2 regions of the Polaromonas sp. P1_A2 genome follow, and region 2 is predicted to be linked to the other one. Evidence: riboswitches for the same ligand, from Rfam matches in the RefSeq annotation. Region 2 holds a riboswitch; the other holds the start of a gene.

Region 1 (7,491 bases), on a different contig from region 2:
TGGCCTCGTTGCGCTCGGCCAGGTCCGCAGGCAGCTGGGGTGCCAGCTGTTGCCGCAGGATGGAGGCTGCGCCCTGGGCCGCCCCGGCGATAGAAACAAATGCGCTGACGGCCCGCCCTTGCGCGGCCAGCATGCCTATCAGGGAGCCCTCGCTGTGGCCCACCACCGCAACGCCTGAAAACCGCGCATCGTTGGCCAGCAGATCTATCCACGCGGCCGCGTCTTCCACAAAATTGTCCAAACGCAGGTCGGCCTCGCGGCCCGCCGCCGCGGCACTCGCACCCACGCCGCGCTTGTCATAACGGACCGAGGCAAAGCCCGCATCGGCCAGGGACTGGGCCAGCATCTTGAGGCTGTCATTTTTCCCCTGAACACCCGCGCTATTGCCGTCACGGTCGGTGGAGCCCGACCCTGAAATGATCAGCACAATCGGGATCTTTTTGTCGCTGCTCACCGGCAGCATCAGCGAACCTGCGATCCGGCCGTGGGCGGTGTCCAGGGAAATGGGCTGCTCGGTAGCCGCCGCTACTGAAACTTGCACAGCCAATGCGGCAAGGGCGCCGGCGATGAGTTTTTTCATGGCTTGATGCTGAGGTTGGAGCCTGGCGCGACAGCTTGCACCGCTAGAGCTTGGTCGGATCGCCAAGCGCCTTGTTGAGCCGAACCGCCTCCTTGGCGAGGCGGCGCGACAAGGCGGCGTTGACTTTGTCACCCTCGTGAAACTCTCTGGTCGCCATTTCATACTTGCCACCGGGTTTGAGCAGGGGGTCCATTTCGCGAAGGCGTTGACCTCGCCAGAAGCCGAACAGCACGCGGCTTTCTTCAGCGCGGACGAGCAGCACAGGCCCGTTAGACAGATAAACCAGGTGGCCCCACTTGATGACTTCGTCCAGCGCGGCGCCGCCCAGAACGGCCGCTCTCAGCTGTTCGACCGTGGTGCGCTGCCAACCGGATAGGGCGGCGACATAAGCGTCAGGGTTTGGAGCGGGAATGGTTTTTCTCATCATGCCAAGTGTTGTGCCTCTTAAGACGACGCACCAGTACGGCCTAGGCGTCAGTGCTGGTTTGGTTTCGTGACGGTCCACATTGAGAGCAGGTCCGGATTTTCCACCTCTTCACCTGTGCTGTGCAGCGTATAGATCCCGGGATTCGCCCATGAGATGGCATCAAGCGTTGGCGGCATGACCCAAGACTCACCTTGGCGCTTACCCAAGAGAGAAATGCATATTCCTTTTGTATCGGCAGATTCCACCACGCCGTGCATCTGAAGACGCTCCAGTTCTTTTCCTGAGTGATCCAGATAAGTAACACCTACCAAGATGTACCGCCCCACATACGTGTCTGCGACCTCTTGATCGAAGTCAGGTGGCGCACTATCACCAGTCCATTTGTACATATTTTTAGTCCCGCATTTGATGACGGACAGGGCGATGACATAAGCGTGAGGGCTTGCAGCGGGAGCGTTTTTTCATCATGGCAAATGTCGGCGCCGTGCGTTGCCCAGGTTTCGGATTGGCGGAGCCCGAACTTAGGGAGCCCTCTTTGCGAACGGAAGATGAGCGAGATACACGATTGGCGCAAGCAGGAGTGCTGACATGACGATGATCAGCGCCAGTAGCTTCGTGCGCAAATGCACCTGAGGCTGAATGAGCCCGCTTTGGGCAGCTACCTGGAATATCTTGGCACGGGCCTCGAGGGTCCCGCAGGACAGGACCTGCTCACCCTTGCGAAACGTCGAAAGTTCTGCGCCTGTCCTGGCGTCACGCCATATGATGATTTTGAAGAACAGCTCAGGGTGTATGCCCAACAATGCCTTTTCAAGAACTGGAGCTGGTCGCAGCAAAAGCTGTGGACAGGGCTCCGAAGTTGAAGCGGCGAAAGACGGTCCACTGGCAAGCAGCCGCACGGTCAGACCGACGAGAACCGCCCCCCAAAGAACGGAAATAACGATCCAGGTGCGCACCCAGGCTGGTTGGTTTTTCTTCATTGCAATTTTCCGGGCAGTTGCCGCTCAATCTGCGGTGCAAAATGGCGCCGCATGTTCAGTTTAAACATTTCATGCATCGAAACCGCCATTGCCACTCGCATTCGGGCAGGGGTGAGGACCGACGGCCCTCATAGAGGCAAAATGCCCCCATGAACTCTTTAGACGGCATCCGCATCCTAGACCTCTCCCGCGTACTCGCGGGCCCCTGGTGCACCCAGACTTTGGCCGACCTTGGGGCCGATGTGATCAAGATCGAGCGGCCGGGCACGGGCGACGACACGCGGACCTGGGGGCCGCCCTTCTTGAAAGACGCGCAAGGCGCGGACACCGAGGCCGCTTACTACCTGGGCACCAACCGCAACAAGCGCTCGATGACCTGCGACATTGCCCAGCCCGCGGGCCAGGCGCTGGTGCGGGAGCTGGCCGCGCATTGCGACGTGTTTGTCGAGAACTTCAAGGTCGGCGACATGGCGCGCTACGGGCTGGATTACGCCTCGCTGAAGGCCATCAACCCGCGCATCGTGTACTGCTCGGTCACCGGGTTTGGGCAGAACGGGCCATATGCCGAGCGCGCGGGGTATGACTATGCGATCCAGGGCATGGGCGGGCTCATGAGTGTGACGGGCGAGCGCGACGACCTGGGCGGCGGGCCGCAAAAAGTGGGCGTGGCGGTGGCCGATTTGATGACGGGCATGTATGCGACGGTGGCCATCCTGGCCGCGCTGCGCCATGCCGAAAAAACCGGCGAGGGCCAGCAGGTGGACATGGCACTGCTGGACACGCAGGTGGCCATGCTGGCCAACCTGGGCGCCAACTATCTGGTCAGCGGCAAGGCGCCGGGCCGGGCCGGCAATGCGCACCAGAACATCGTGCCCTACCAGGTGTTTGAGGTGGCGCCCGCGGCCGACGGAAGCAAGGACCACTTGATCCTGGCCGTGGGCAATGACTCGCAGTATGCGAAGTTCTGCGCGGTGGCCAATATCCCTGAACTCGCGACCAACCCGCTGTTTGCCACCAACCGCAACCGGGTACAGAATCGGGCCAAGCTGGTGCCCATCCTGGAGGCCGTGATGAAGACGCGCGGCAAGGCCGACTGGCTGGCGGCGCTGGAGGCCGCGAAAGTGCCCTGCGGCGCGATCAACAACCTGGCCGAGGTGTTTGCCGACCCGCAGATCGCGGCACGCGGCATGGTGACCGAATGGCAGCATCCGGTGAAGCAGGACTTGAAGCTGGTCTCCAGCCCCATTCGCCTGAGCGCGACGCCGGTGCGCACCGATTTGCCGCCGCCGCTGCTGGGCCAGCACACAGATGAGGTGCTGCGCGAGCTGCTGAACTATTCCGAGGCGAAACTGTCCGAACTAAAGGGCGGCAAGACAATTTGAGGCGGAAAACCCCAAGCAGGAGGTGATGCAATGAAACACAATTTTGTTCTGGTGCATGGCGCATGGCATGGCGGCTGGTGCTGGCGGCGTGTGGCGCAGGTCTTGCAGCTGGACCACCACAAGGCTTTTGCGGTGACGTTGACGGGCCTGGGCGAGCGGGCCCACCTGCTGTCGCCCGCGATCAACCTCGATACCCACATCAACGACGTGATCAACCTCATCGAGGCCGAGGAGCTGCACGAGGTCACGCTGGCCGTGCATTCTTACGCCGGCATGATAGGCACGGCGGTGGCGGATCGCTTGGGCGAACGGCTCAAGCACCTGGTGTATGTGGATGCGGTGGTCCCGCAGCCGGGCGAAAGCTGGAGCAGCACCCACGATGCGGCCACGCAGCAAAAGCGCATGGTGGCGGCGCAGGCCTCGCCCTGCTTCAGCTTTCCGCCGCCCGACCCCGAGGTGTACGGCCTGGCGGGCGCCGACCACGACTGGGTGCAGCGCCGGCAGACGCCGCACCCGGGCAACACCTACCAGGCGCCGCTGGATTTTGATGTGCAGCGCGTGGCGGCCGTGCCGCGCACTTTTGTGAGCTGCACCGCGCCGGCGCTGGCGACCATCACACCCAGCCGGCTGCGTGCGCGCGACCCGCAATTCTGGGGCGGCGCCTGGCTGCCGAATTCACGGGTGCTGGACCTGGCCACCGGCCATGACCCCATGGTCACCGAGCCCGCGGCGCTGGCGCGCATCCTGCTGGAGTGCGCCGAATGAAGACGGTGGGCCGCCGCGGCTTCACGGCCGCGCTGGCGGGCAGCCTGGCCTGGCCGCTGCAGGCCCAGGCCAAGGACAGCGCCCTGCCCGTGCCGGCTTCGCTGCCCGAGGCGGCCGGGCTGGCCGCCTCGGGCAGCGAGCCGCTGGTGCTGCTGGTCACCCTGCCCGGCTGCCCATATTGCGAGCTGGTGCGGCGCAACTACCTGCTGCCGGCGCGCCAGGAAAACGGCCTTCAGGCCTGGCAGCTCAATGTGACCGACAACCGCACGCCGCTGGCGGGTTTTGACGGCAAGCCCACGACGGCGGCCGCCTGGACCAAGGCCGCCAAGGCGACATTCACGCCCACGGTGCTGTTCCTGGGCCCGCAGGGGCAGGCACTGGCCGAGCCGCTGGTGGGCGCGGCGATTCCGGATTTTTACGGCGCCTACCTGGACGAGCGCCTGGTGCTGGCGCGCCGGGCCGTGGTGGCGCTGCGCTGAAGGCGCTAAAGCGGTGAAGGCCATGACGGACGCCGAGTCGCTGCAGGCCGCCATCCACGAGGAGGTGGCGCTGCGGGCCTACGACCCGCACTGGCCCGCGATGTTTGAGGACGAGCGAACGCGGCTGCTGGCGCTGTTTCCCGGCGACTTCATGGCGATTGAGCACATGGGCAGCACGGCGGTGCCGGGGCTGGCGGCCAAGCCGGTGATAGACATCCTGGGCGGTGTGGCCTCCATGGCGGCGGCCAGGGCGCTGGTGGCGCCGCTGTGCGCGCAGGGTTATACGGCTTCGGCCGAATTCAACGCGACGCTGGTCGACCGCCAGTGGCTGATGCGCTGGGCCGACGGCCACCGCACCCACCACCTGCACCTGGTGGTGCACGGCGGCCCGGTGTGGGCGCAGCGCCTGCAATTTCGGGATGCGCTGCGCGCCGATGCCGCGCTGGCCTGGCACTATGCGGCGCTCAAGGCCGAGCTGGCGGCCAAATACCCGGCCGACCGCGAGGCCTATACCGAGGCCAAGGCGGCCTTTGTGCGGTCGGTATGCGAAGGCTGAAGCCCCCGTCTGCACCCTGGCTACTATTAAGCCGCCAAATCACCCCGCTGGACCTGTACTAATGCCCCCTGGGCCCTTGGCGAACAGGGCTTAGGTGGTAAATTCAAGCCGTTCAAGCAGGAGAGCGCTGCCGCAAGGCAGCCACCGAAGGCGCAAACTTCCATAATCGCTCAGGTCCCGTACTGCCCGGAAACACACAGCCGTCTGGAGAGACGCCGCATGCAAGGTGCGGCGCACCGAAGGAGCAAAGCCCCAAGCGCAAGCCGCGGCTGAATCTCTCAGGTAACAAGGACAGTGGAAGCGGCCGCAAGCACCTGATGGCTTGGCGGTTGCCATGATTCTTTTTTTGATTCAAGCACCCCCAGGCCATGGCGCTTGCGCAACTGCCATTTCTGCTTGAGAAGGAATCACCATGAAAGTCATGGTTTTGGGTGCGGGTGTCACGGGGGTCACGACGGCCTGGTATCTGGCGCAGCGCGGACACGAAGTCACGGTCATCGAACGGCGCGGCGCGGCCGCGATGGAAACCAGTTTTGCCAACGGCGGGCAGATTTCCGTCAGCCATGCGGAGCCCTGGGCCAACCCGGGCGCGCCGCTCAAGGTGCTGCAGTGGCTGGCGCGCGAGGACGCGCCGCTGTTGTTCCGGCTGCGCGCCGATGTGAACCAGTGGCTGTGGGGCCTGGAGTTTCTGCGCAACTGCACGCCGGCGCGCACCGCGCAAAACATCCGCCAGATCGTGAACCTGGGCATGTACAGCCGCGGCGCGCTGCAAAAACTGAGGGCCGAACTGGGCCTGCAGTACGACGCGAAGACCCAGGGCATTTTGCATTTCTACACCAGCCAGGCCGAATATGACGCCGCGCAGGAGCCGGCGCGCATCATGCGTGAGCACGGCTGCGAGCTGGACATGAAAACCGCCGAAGAGTGTGTGGCCATAGAACCCGCGCTGGCGCAGTGCCGCGCCAGCATCGTGGGCGGCAGCATGACGCCCAGCGACGAGTCGGGCGATGCCCAGGCCTTTACCACCGCGCTGGCCGCGCGCTGCGAGCAGGCGGGCGTGAAGTTTCTCTACAACACCACCATCCTCGATGTGCAGGCCAGCGGCGGGCAACTGGACGGCGTGCAGGTCGCCCGAGGCAGCGGCGAAGCTGGCGGGCGTGTGGAGACCCTGAAGGCCGACGCCTATGTGATGTGCCTGGGCGCCTTCAGCGCGCCCTGGGCTAAAAAACTGGGGCAAAGCCTGCGCATCTACCCGGCCAAGGGTTATTCGGTGACGCTGCCGGTGATCAACGAGGCGGCCTCTTACCAGGTGAGCCTGACCGACGACGAGTACAAGCTGGTGTTCTCGCGCCTGGGCAATCGCCTGCGCATCGCGGGCACGGCGGAGCTCAACGGCTACAACACCGAGCTGAACCTGGTGCGCTGCCAGGCCATCGTCCGCCGCGTGAAGCAGCTCTTCCCGGAGATGACAGACGGTGAAGGTGCGCAGTTCTGGACCGGCCTGCGCCCGGCCACGCCCAGCAACGTGCCTTACATCGGCAAAAGCAAAACGTCCAATCTGTTCCTCAACACGGGCCACGGCACGCTGGGCTGGACGCATGCCTGCGGCTCGGGCGCGGCGATTGCCGACATCGTGAGCGGGCGCGTGCCGGAAGTGGATTTTGCGTTTACCGGCATGCCGGCGCGGGGGCACGGCATGCTATTGCCGGGCATGGCGAAAGCCTGAGGGCGGGCGCCTGTGCAGCATGGGGGCGAACACGGTAATATCGCCCTCCGTTCACCAGCCCCATGCCGCCATGACATCAGCCACGAACATGCCGCCCGACGGCCTTCCCATCTACCGACTGCTGACCGGCCCGGATGACGCGAGTTTTTGCCACCGGGTCAGCGAAGCGCTCGCGCTCGGTTACACGCTTTACGGCTCGCCGGCGGCGACCTTTAACGGCGAGCGTGTCATCGTGGCGCAGGCGCTGCTCTGGCCTTCGGCGCACAGGAGCGCTCAATGAGCGTTCCCGCGCCGCTGAACCCGGCAACCCTGCAGGCCATGGCGGATTTCCCGCGCCAGCTGGAGCTGTTTTACGCGGCCATTCCTGAAAGCCACCGCAACTGGACACCTTCGTCCTGGGACGGCATCCCCAGCGAGACCTTCTCGGCGCTGGGCCAGGTCTGCCATGTGCGGGACATAGAGATCGATGGCTACCATGTGCGCATACAGCGCACGCTGGCGGAGACAAACCCGCTGCTGGCATCGCTGGACGGGTATGCGCTGGAGCGCGAACGCGGCTACGCAACAGCCGACGCGCGGGAAGCCCTGGCGGCTTT
Region 2 (7,491 bases):
TCAACATGTCGGGTTCCGTGTCAGGCTTGGCAGCAGGAGTCAGAAAAAAGTCGGCCGGAAAATCAGGCGGCGAAGGCGGTGTAGCGGGTTTCGTCCATCAGTGCGTCAAGCTGCGAAGGGTCGGACAGCTTGATCTTGAAGAACCAGCCGGCGCCCATGGGGTCGCTGTTGGCCAGGGACGGGTCGTCCTTCAGCGCTTCGTTGATGGCGGTCACTTCGCCGCTCACGGGCATGTAGACGTCGGCGGCGGCTTTGACCGACTCGACCACGCCGGCGGTTTCCTTTTGCGCGAAGCTCGTGCCCACGGCGGGCAGGTCCACAAACACCACGTCGCCCAGCGCGTCCTGCGCATGCACGGTGATGCCGACGGTGGCGGTGTCGCCTTCAATCTTGAGCCATTCGTGGTCTTCGGTGTATTTGACGGTCATGAGAATCTCCGGAGGGTTGAGGGGTGGGGAAAGAAGGTTTTAGCCGCGCTTAACCACGGTAGTAGCGGGTGGGAACAAAAGGCATGGCCGCGACTTCCATGGGCACGGCCTTGCCGCGCACGATGGCGTTCACGCGTGTGCCCAGGGCGGCGAATTCGGGTTTCACATAGCCCATGGCCACCGGCTGGTTGATGGTCGGGCCCAGCAGGCCGCTGGTGACTTCGCCGATGCTTGTGCCGTCGGTGGCTTGCAGCTCTGTATGGTCGCGCACGGGAACGCGCTCCAGCGCCACCAGGCCCACGCGTTTGCGCGCCAGCGTGGCGGGGTCGGCCAGCTGGGCCAGGATTTTGTCCGCGCCGGGGAAACCGCCCGCGCGCGCACCGCCCGTGCGCCGCACTTTTTGCATGGCCCAGTTGAGGCTGGCTTCCACCGGCGTGGTCGTGGTGTCTATGTCGTTGCCGTAGAGGCACAGGCCCGCCTCCAGGCGCAGCGAGTTGCGCGCGCCCAAGCCTATGGGCTTGACCTCGGGCTGGGCGAGCAGCGCGCGCGCCAGCGCCTCGGCCTGCGAGCCATGGACGGAAATTTCAAAGCCGTCTTCACCGGTGTAGCCGCTGCGGGTGAGGAAACAGTCGCAGCCGGCCACCGTGAAGCGCCCGCCGGTCATGAACACCAGCTTTTCGACGCCGGGCGCAAGGCGCTGCAGCGCGGTGACCGCCTGCGGGCCTTGCAGCGCCAGCAGCGCCATCTCGGGCATGGGGATGACTTCGCAGCGAGAACCTATCTTTGCCTGGATGTGCGCGATGTCGCCGACCTTGCAGGCGCCGTTGACGATGACGAACAGGTCGCCGCCATGGGCGTAGTCGCGGTTGAAGAACATCAGGTCGTCGATGATGCCGCCCTCGTCATTGAGCAGCAGGCCGTAGCGCTGCTTGCCGGCGGGCAGGTCGATCACGTCGACCGGGATCAGCGATTCCAGCGCCGCCGCGGCGTCGGCGCCCACCAGGCGCAGCTGGCCCATATGGGACACATCAAAGAGGCCGGCGGCCTGGCGTGTGTGGTGGTGCTCGGCCATCAGGCCCGCGGGGTATTGCACCGGCATGGAGTAGCCCGCGAAAGGCACCATGCGCGCGCCCAGCTCCAGGTGCAGCGCGTGCAGCGGCGTTTTCAGCAGGCTTTCGGGGGCGGCGGAAGAGGTGGACGAATCGGACAAGGCATTCTCCGGGGAGGGGCAAACAGGTTCTGGATCCATGAGTTGCCCCTGCTGTCCACTTTACCTGAGAGATTCGCCCGGCGATGCGGGTTTGCTCCTTCGGTGGGCCGTCCTGGCGACGGCCTCTCTCCAGTAGGGAACGCCTTGCCGCGTGGTGCGCCGCAGGGCGGTTGCCAGTCCTTTTGCCTGAGCGTTCAGTGCACCAAAAGGGGGTGTACGTGCGCCTTCGGCGGTTTTCGCGGGGAAAACTCTCTCCTGACCCGGCAAGTGTAACTTAGGCCGCCTGGTGCTGCGGCAGCAGCATGGCGATGCGCTCGCTGATGGAGTCGGCGCGCTCGTGGCCCGCGATTTTCTCGATTTCCTCGATCATGTCGCGTGAGGCCGTGAGCATGCTTTCGCGGTCCTTGGCATTGCGCAGCGCTTCGCGAAAGCGCTCGGCCATGACCGGATCTCGCCGGGCGAACATGCGTTCGCAGATGTCGAACAGGAACATGCGCGTCGTAGCGAGCGAGCGCTTGCCTTCAAACTGGTCGGCCGACACCTGGATGGCCTGGGTGGTCTCGGGGCTGGGAAAGTTCTGCAACTGCGCGGGTGTGGGTGCCGGCGCGGGTGCGGGCGCTGCGGCCGATGTGGAGGTCTTGCCCGGATGCGCCTCCAGAAAGCCTTCGCGCAGCAGGCGCAGGGCAATGGCTTCGCCGTCACCGTCGAACAGCGGTCGGAAATCCTGGGCGGATTTGCTGCCGTCAGCCATCAGCAGCAGGGTGCGCTCGCGCTGGCCAAGCGTTCTCACGCCGGGCCTGAGCTCGGCGCGGGCGCGGTCGGTTTTGTGGAGCTGCATGGATTTCATCCTCAAATGAAAGCCTGAGCATCGGGCCCCCAGATGACAAGCGCGTGAAACCCCTGCCCGAAAAAGCTATTTGGCGTAGACCAGGTCGCGCAAGCCCAATGACAGCTGCGGTACGTAAGTGATCACCATCAGGCAGGCCAGGATGACCACTACAAAGGGAACCAGGTGGGTGACGATGCGGTCCAGCGATATCCTGGCGACGGTGCAGGCCGCGAACAGGTTCACGCCAAAAGGCGGTGTGATCATGCCCAGCGCGAGGTTGACCACCATCACCAGCCCGAAGTGCACCGGGTCTATGCCGAAATGCACCGCTACCGGGGCCAGGATGGGCGCCAGCACGATGATGGCGGCGCTGGTCTCGATGAACATGCCGATGACGAACAGCGCCGCGTTGACGCCCAGCAGGAAGAGGGCGGGCGACTGCAGCACGGCCTCCAGCCAATGGCCGATGGCATCCGGCACGCCGGCCCGGGTGATCAAAAAGGCGAACAGCCCGGCGTTGGCGATGATGAACATGATCACGGCGCTGGAGAGCACCGACTTGCGCAGGATGGCGTAGAGGTCGGTCAGCTTGATTTCGCGGTAGATCACGACGCCTACGACCAGTGCGTAGAACACCGCCACGGCGGACGCCTCGGTCGGCGTGAAAATCCCGCCGTAAATGCCGCCCAGGATGATCACGGGCATCAGCAGCGCCCAGCCTGCCTGCCAGGCCGCCTTACCGAAGCTCAGCCTGCCGTCGCCATCGTGCTTGCCCCAGCCCTTCCAGCGGCAGTACAGATGCACGAACAGCATGAGCGCGAAGCCGATCAGCAAGCCCGGGCCGAAGCCGGCGATAAAGAGCTCGCCGATGGAGACCTCGGCGCTGACGCCATAAAGAATCATGGGGATGGACGGCGGGATGATCACGCCCAGTTCCGCGCTGGTGGCCTGCAGGGCCGCGGCGTAGGCGGTGGGGTAGCCATGCTTGATGAGCGCCGGTATCAGGATGGCGCCTATGGCAAAGGTCGTGGCGACCGACGAGCCGGACACGGCCGCAAAAATCATGCAGGTCAGCACGCAGGTCATGGGCAGGCCGCCCTGGATGCCGCCCACGATGCTTTTGGCAAATTCGACCAGCCGGCGCGAGATGCCGCCGGTTTCCATCAGGTTGCCGGCCAGGATGAAGAAGGGGATGGCTGCCAGCGGAAACTTGTTGATGGAAGAAAACATCTCCTTGACGGAGATCAGCATGTTGGCGTTGGACGCCTGGATGCCGAAGATCGACGCCAGGCCTATGGACACGGCTACCGAAACGGTGAGCGCAAAGCACAGCACCATGGTGGAAATCATGACCGCGGTCATTGCGCCGTCTCCAGTTCGTTGCGCTGCGGATCGATCAGGTTGCCGATGAGGCCGATCACGCAGAACATGCCGCCGACCGGCATGGCCACATAGCCCCAGAACATCGAGACGGATTCCAGGCCCGCCATGGACTGCACGCGGCCGCGCAGTGAATAGTCCCAGCCCCACCAGACGATCACCGCGATCAACGCCAGGGCGGCCAGGCAGACCAGCCAGTCCAGCAGGCGCCGCACGCGCGGCGGGCTCCAGCGGTAGAGCACGTCCACGCTGACCATGGCACCTTGCCGGAAGGCCATGGGGATGCCCATGAACACCATCCAGATCAGGCTCAGGCGGATCAGGATTTCGCTCCACTCGGCGGGTTGCTCAAGGACGAAGCGCGTGACGATCTGGAACATCCCGAGCATCGCCGCGATGACGAGCATCAGGCAGGCCACCAGCATGGAAAAGCCGGTGGTCCATCGCTCAAGTTTGAGGAAAGCTTGTTTCATGAGAGGGCCGGTGGAGAGGGGAAGGTGGATGGAAAACGCCCGCCAGTACGATGCCTGCGGGCGTATTCAGCGACGCCGGCTGCGGCAAACCGTGGCAAAAACCGCAGCCTGCGCGCCCTTACTTGTAGTTGCGGATCGCGTCGATATTGGCCTTGCCGAACTGCTTCTCGAATTCGGCATTGACGGGCGCCAGCGTGGCCACGAACTTCGCTTTGTCGACGTTCTCGATCACGGTCATGCCCTTGGCGCGCAGGTCGGCCACGCCGTTGGCGTCGTCCTGGTCGACGCGGGCGCGGTTGGCTTTGGTCGCCTCCTTGGCCGCGTCGATGAAGGCCGTCTTGTCGGCGGCGCTGAGCTTGTCGAAGGAGGCCTTGTTCATCAGGAAAATGCAGGGCGAATACACATGGCCGGTCAGCGTCAGGTGCTTTTGCACCTGGTCGAACTTGGCGGACATGATCACGGACAGCGGGTTCTCCTGGCCGTCGACGGTGCCCTGCTGCAGCGCGGTGAACACTTCAGGGAAGGCCATGGGCGTGGTGATGATGCCCAGGCCCTTGTAGGCCGCGATGTGCACCGGGTTCTCCATGGTGCGCATCTTCAGCCCCTTCAGGTCTTCCGGCAGCTTCACATCGCGCTTGCTGTTGGTCATGTGGCGAAAGCCGTTCTCGGCCCAGGCCAGCGCCTTGAAGCCCTTGGCGTCGAATTTGGTCAGGAGATCCTGGCCGATGGGGCCGTCCAGCACGGCGCGCGCATGCGCCTTGTCGCGAAACAGGAAGGGCACGTCGAGGATTTTGGTCTCGGGCACAAAATTGGGCACCGGTCCGGTGGACGAGAAGGCCAGTTCCTGGGTGCCCAGTTGCACGGCCTCGATGGATTCGCGTTCGCCGCCCAGTGCGCCGTTATAGAAGGTCTGGATCTTGTAGCGGCCGGCCGTGCGTTTTTCGACTTCCCTGGCGAAGGTGTCGATGGCAACACCCTGGTGCGAGTTCTGGGCGGTGGAAATGCTGATGCGCATGGTGCTTTGCGCGCTCACCGATGCGATGAATCCCAGGCCCAAAGCCATGCCGACCAGCAGTTTTGAAATTTTCATGGTGTCTCCAAATAGTCGTTGTTCAGAAAAATTCGCGACGACGGCGTACAGCAAGCCGTATGCACACCTATTATTACGTCGGCTTCCGAGGGGGCGTGCGCGGGTTTTCGCTTAAGTACGCGGCGATGATGCTGTCAAAGTCCCTGTCGGGCAAGAGGCCCAAGGCGCGGGCCCGCGCCGTGTCTATGGTGGCCGGCCAGCTGGTCACGATGTTGGCGATGGCCGGGTCGGGTGTCCAGTCAATCATGGCCGCGGTTTGTTTGCCGGCCGCGCGTTCCAGCGCGGCGGCCATTTCGCCCACGGTGGTCTTGAGCGCCGGCAGGTTGACAGCCGTGCGCGCGCCCCATTCGGCATCGCCGGCCTCGGCCGCGCGCACCAGCCCTTCAATGGTTCGCGCGGGAGACGACAGGGCCACGGCGGTTTCGGGCGGCACCGGGCAGGCCGCGCGCAGGCCCGCCAGCGGCTCGCGGATCATGCCGCTCAAAAAGCTGGAAGCCGCGCCGTTGGGCTTGCCGGGCCGCACGCTGACCGTCATCAGCCGCACATTGCGCCCGCGGATGAAACCCTTGCGCGCATAGTCGGCCACCAGCTGCTCGCCGATGAATTTCTGGATGCCGTAGCTGTTCTGCGGCGTGGGCAGGGTGCGGTCGTCTATCACCGGCGGCAGGGGCTGCGCCGGTGAATTGCCGAACACCGCGAGCGAGCTCGCGAACACCACGGTGGGCGAGCTTCCCAGCTGGCGGCAGGCCTGCAGCAACGCACGCGTGGCGTCGACATTGCTGCGCATGCCGAGGTCGAAGTCGGCCTCGCATTCGCCGCTGACGGCTGCGGCCAGATGGAACACCAGCGCGTCTTCGGCGCGCACCACCTGCGAAGCGGCGCCGCTTGCTAGCAGTTCGTTCAGGTCGCCGACCACGGCGCGAATCCTCGAATCCGCCGTCAGCGCCGAGGGCGGTGCAATTCGATCGACCAGTGTGATGGTCTGGATGGTTTGTGGCGTACCACCCGCAAGGGACAGTTTTCCCTTTTCGAGCAGCTGCCTTGCCAGCCTGGCGCCCAGGAATCCGGCGCCGCCGGTGATGACGATATTCATTTGTGTTTTGTCTCCGTTATGACTGTTCTTGGTCTCCGCCACTCATGTTCCTAGTAGCGCACCACTTTTACGCGAAACTGCGTTCTGCCAGCGACGTTTGTAGCTTCCAGAACTTTTGCCTTGGTCCCTAGCTTGTTCGTCGTCGACACAAGAACATCGCAGTCGACCTTGCGCGTCTGGAACTCGATCGAATAGCTCTCGTCCTTCTCGGGCGTGAGTGGCAGGACAAATCCGCACGAGGTGAAGCCTCCGAAATTGCTCTCAATAGTACTTACCCAGAGGGTGTACTCCACGCCCTGGTCTAACTTGAACTCGCTGGAGAGCTTCTCGGGGGTGAGCGTGATCGCGCCCAGGCCAACTCCCTCAAGTTGAGGTTGCTTACCGAGAAAGACACGGACTAGTAGCTTGTCATCAGGGTACGCCGGATGCGGATGTAGGCCAGACGCCTTGACGAACACTTGGGAGTTCGAGTCGGAACGAGGACCGGGATATTGGGTCGCACATCCAGTAAGGATGACGAGGATCGGGATTAGGATTTTCTTCAGCATAGTCCTGCAAATAATAACGACGAAGGGTATTGTGCTTTGCGCTTCTACGGATCAGCATTTTTAGGTTGGGTCAGGCCGCCGCCTGGCTCCGGCAAGACGGCAGATCACGACGATCTCCAGCGGGGACCTGGAGCGGATTAGCTATAAGTGGAAAGCACTCACGGACTGCGCGGCTTGGCTGCAGTGGAAAGACAAGATGAGGCGCTGACTTGTGACAGTCCGCAGATCACTGTGGGTTTGCAAAGAACTTCGACGGCACCCACGTCCCCCCAAGTTAGGGGATAGTCATTGTGCAACTTCTAGGATGCAACGAGATATCTGGGCCGAAGTAATTGCTGGTTTCGTTTTCGCATGCGAAACTCGTAGCCTTAAATTCCACATCCGTTCATAACAAACACAGGGAGGAGCGAAATGAAAAGCAACTATGTGCCGATTGCCTT

What was found. Region 2 has a riboswitch for glycine ahead of gcvT (glycine cleavage system aminomethyltransferase GcvT). Riboswitches for the same ligand answer to the same signal wherever they lie in the genome.
Region 1: another riboswitch for glycine. It lies ahead of AC1D09_RS23085 (D-amino acid dehydrogenase); the one in region 2 lies ahead of gcvT (glycine cleavage system aminomethyltransferase GcvT).

Annotation. Positions count from the first base shown of each region.
Region 1 covers NZ_JBFTZI010000008.1:127,161-134,651, forward strand. The annotation lists gene AC1D09_RS23045 (alpha/beta hydrolase family protein) at 1-580, opposite strand, end outside; gene AC1D09_RS23050 (DUF1801 domain-containing protein) at 624-1,004, opposite strand; gene AC1D09_RS23055 (hypothetical protein) at 1,055-1,396, opposite strand; gene AC1D09_RS23060 (hypothetical protein) at 1,529-1,987, opposite strand; gene AC1D09_RS23065 (CaiB/BaiF CoA transferase family protein) at 2,137-3,369, shown strand; gene AC1D09_RS23070 (alpha/beta fold hydrolase) at 3,400-4,134, shown strand; gene AC1D09_RS23075 (thioredoxin domain-containing protein) at 4,131-4,613, shown strand; gene AC1D09_RS23080 (GrpB family protein) at 4,636-5,169, shown strand; glycine riboswitch at 5,364-5,473, shown strand; gene AC1D09_RS23085 (D-amino acid dehydrogenase) at 5,582-6,895, shown strand; gene AC1D09_RS23090 (DUF1737 domain-containing protein) at 6,966-7,175, shown strand; gene AC1D09_RS23095 (DinB family protein) at 7,190-7,491, shown strand, end outside.
Region 2 covers NZ_JBFTZI010000001.1:1,244,863-1,252,353, forward strand. The annotation lists gene gcvP (aminomethyl-transferring glycine dehydrogenase) at 1-7, opposite strand, end outside; gene gcvH (glycine cleavage system protein GcvH) at 63-428, opposite strand; gene gcvT (glycine cleavage system aminomethyltransferase GcvT) at 478-1,638, opposite strand; glycine riboswitch at 1,680-1,781, opposite strand; glycine riboswitch at 1,801-1,906, opposite strand; gene AC1D09_RS05950 (hypothetical protein) at 1,913-2,476, opposite strand; gene AC1D09_RS05955 (TRAP transporter large permease) at 2,552-3,829, opposite strand; gene AC1D09_RS05960 (TRAP transporter small permease) at 3,826-4,320, opposite strand; gene AC1D09_RS05965 (TRAP transporter substrate-binding protein) at 4,439-5,410, opposite strand; gene denD (D-erythronate dehydrogenase) at 5,484-6,503, opposite strand; gene AC1D09_RS05975 (hypothetical protein) at 6,554-7,051, opposite strand; gene AC1D09_RS05980 (hypothetical protein) at 7,463-7,491, shown strand, end outside.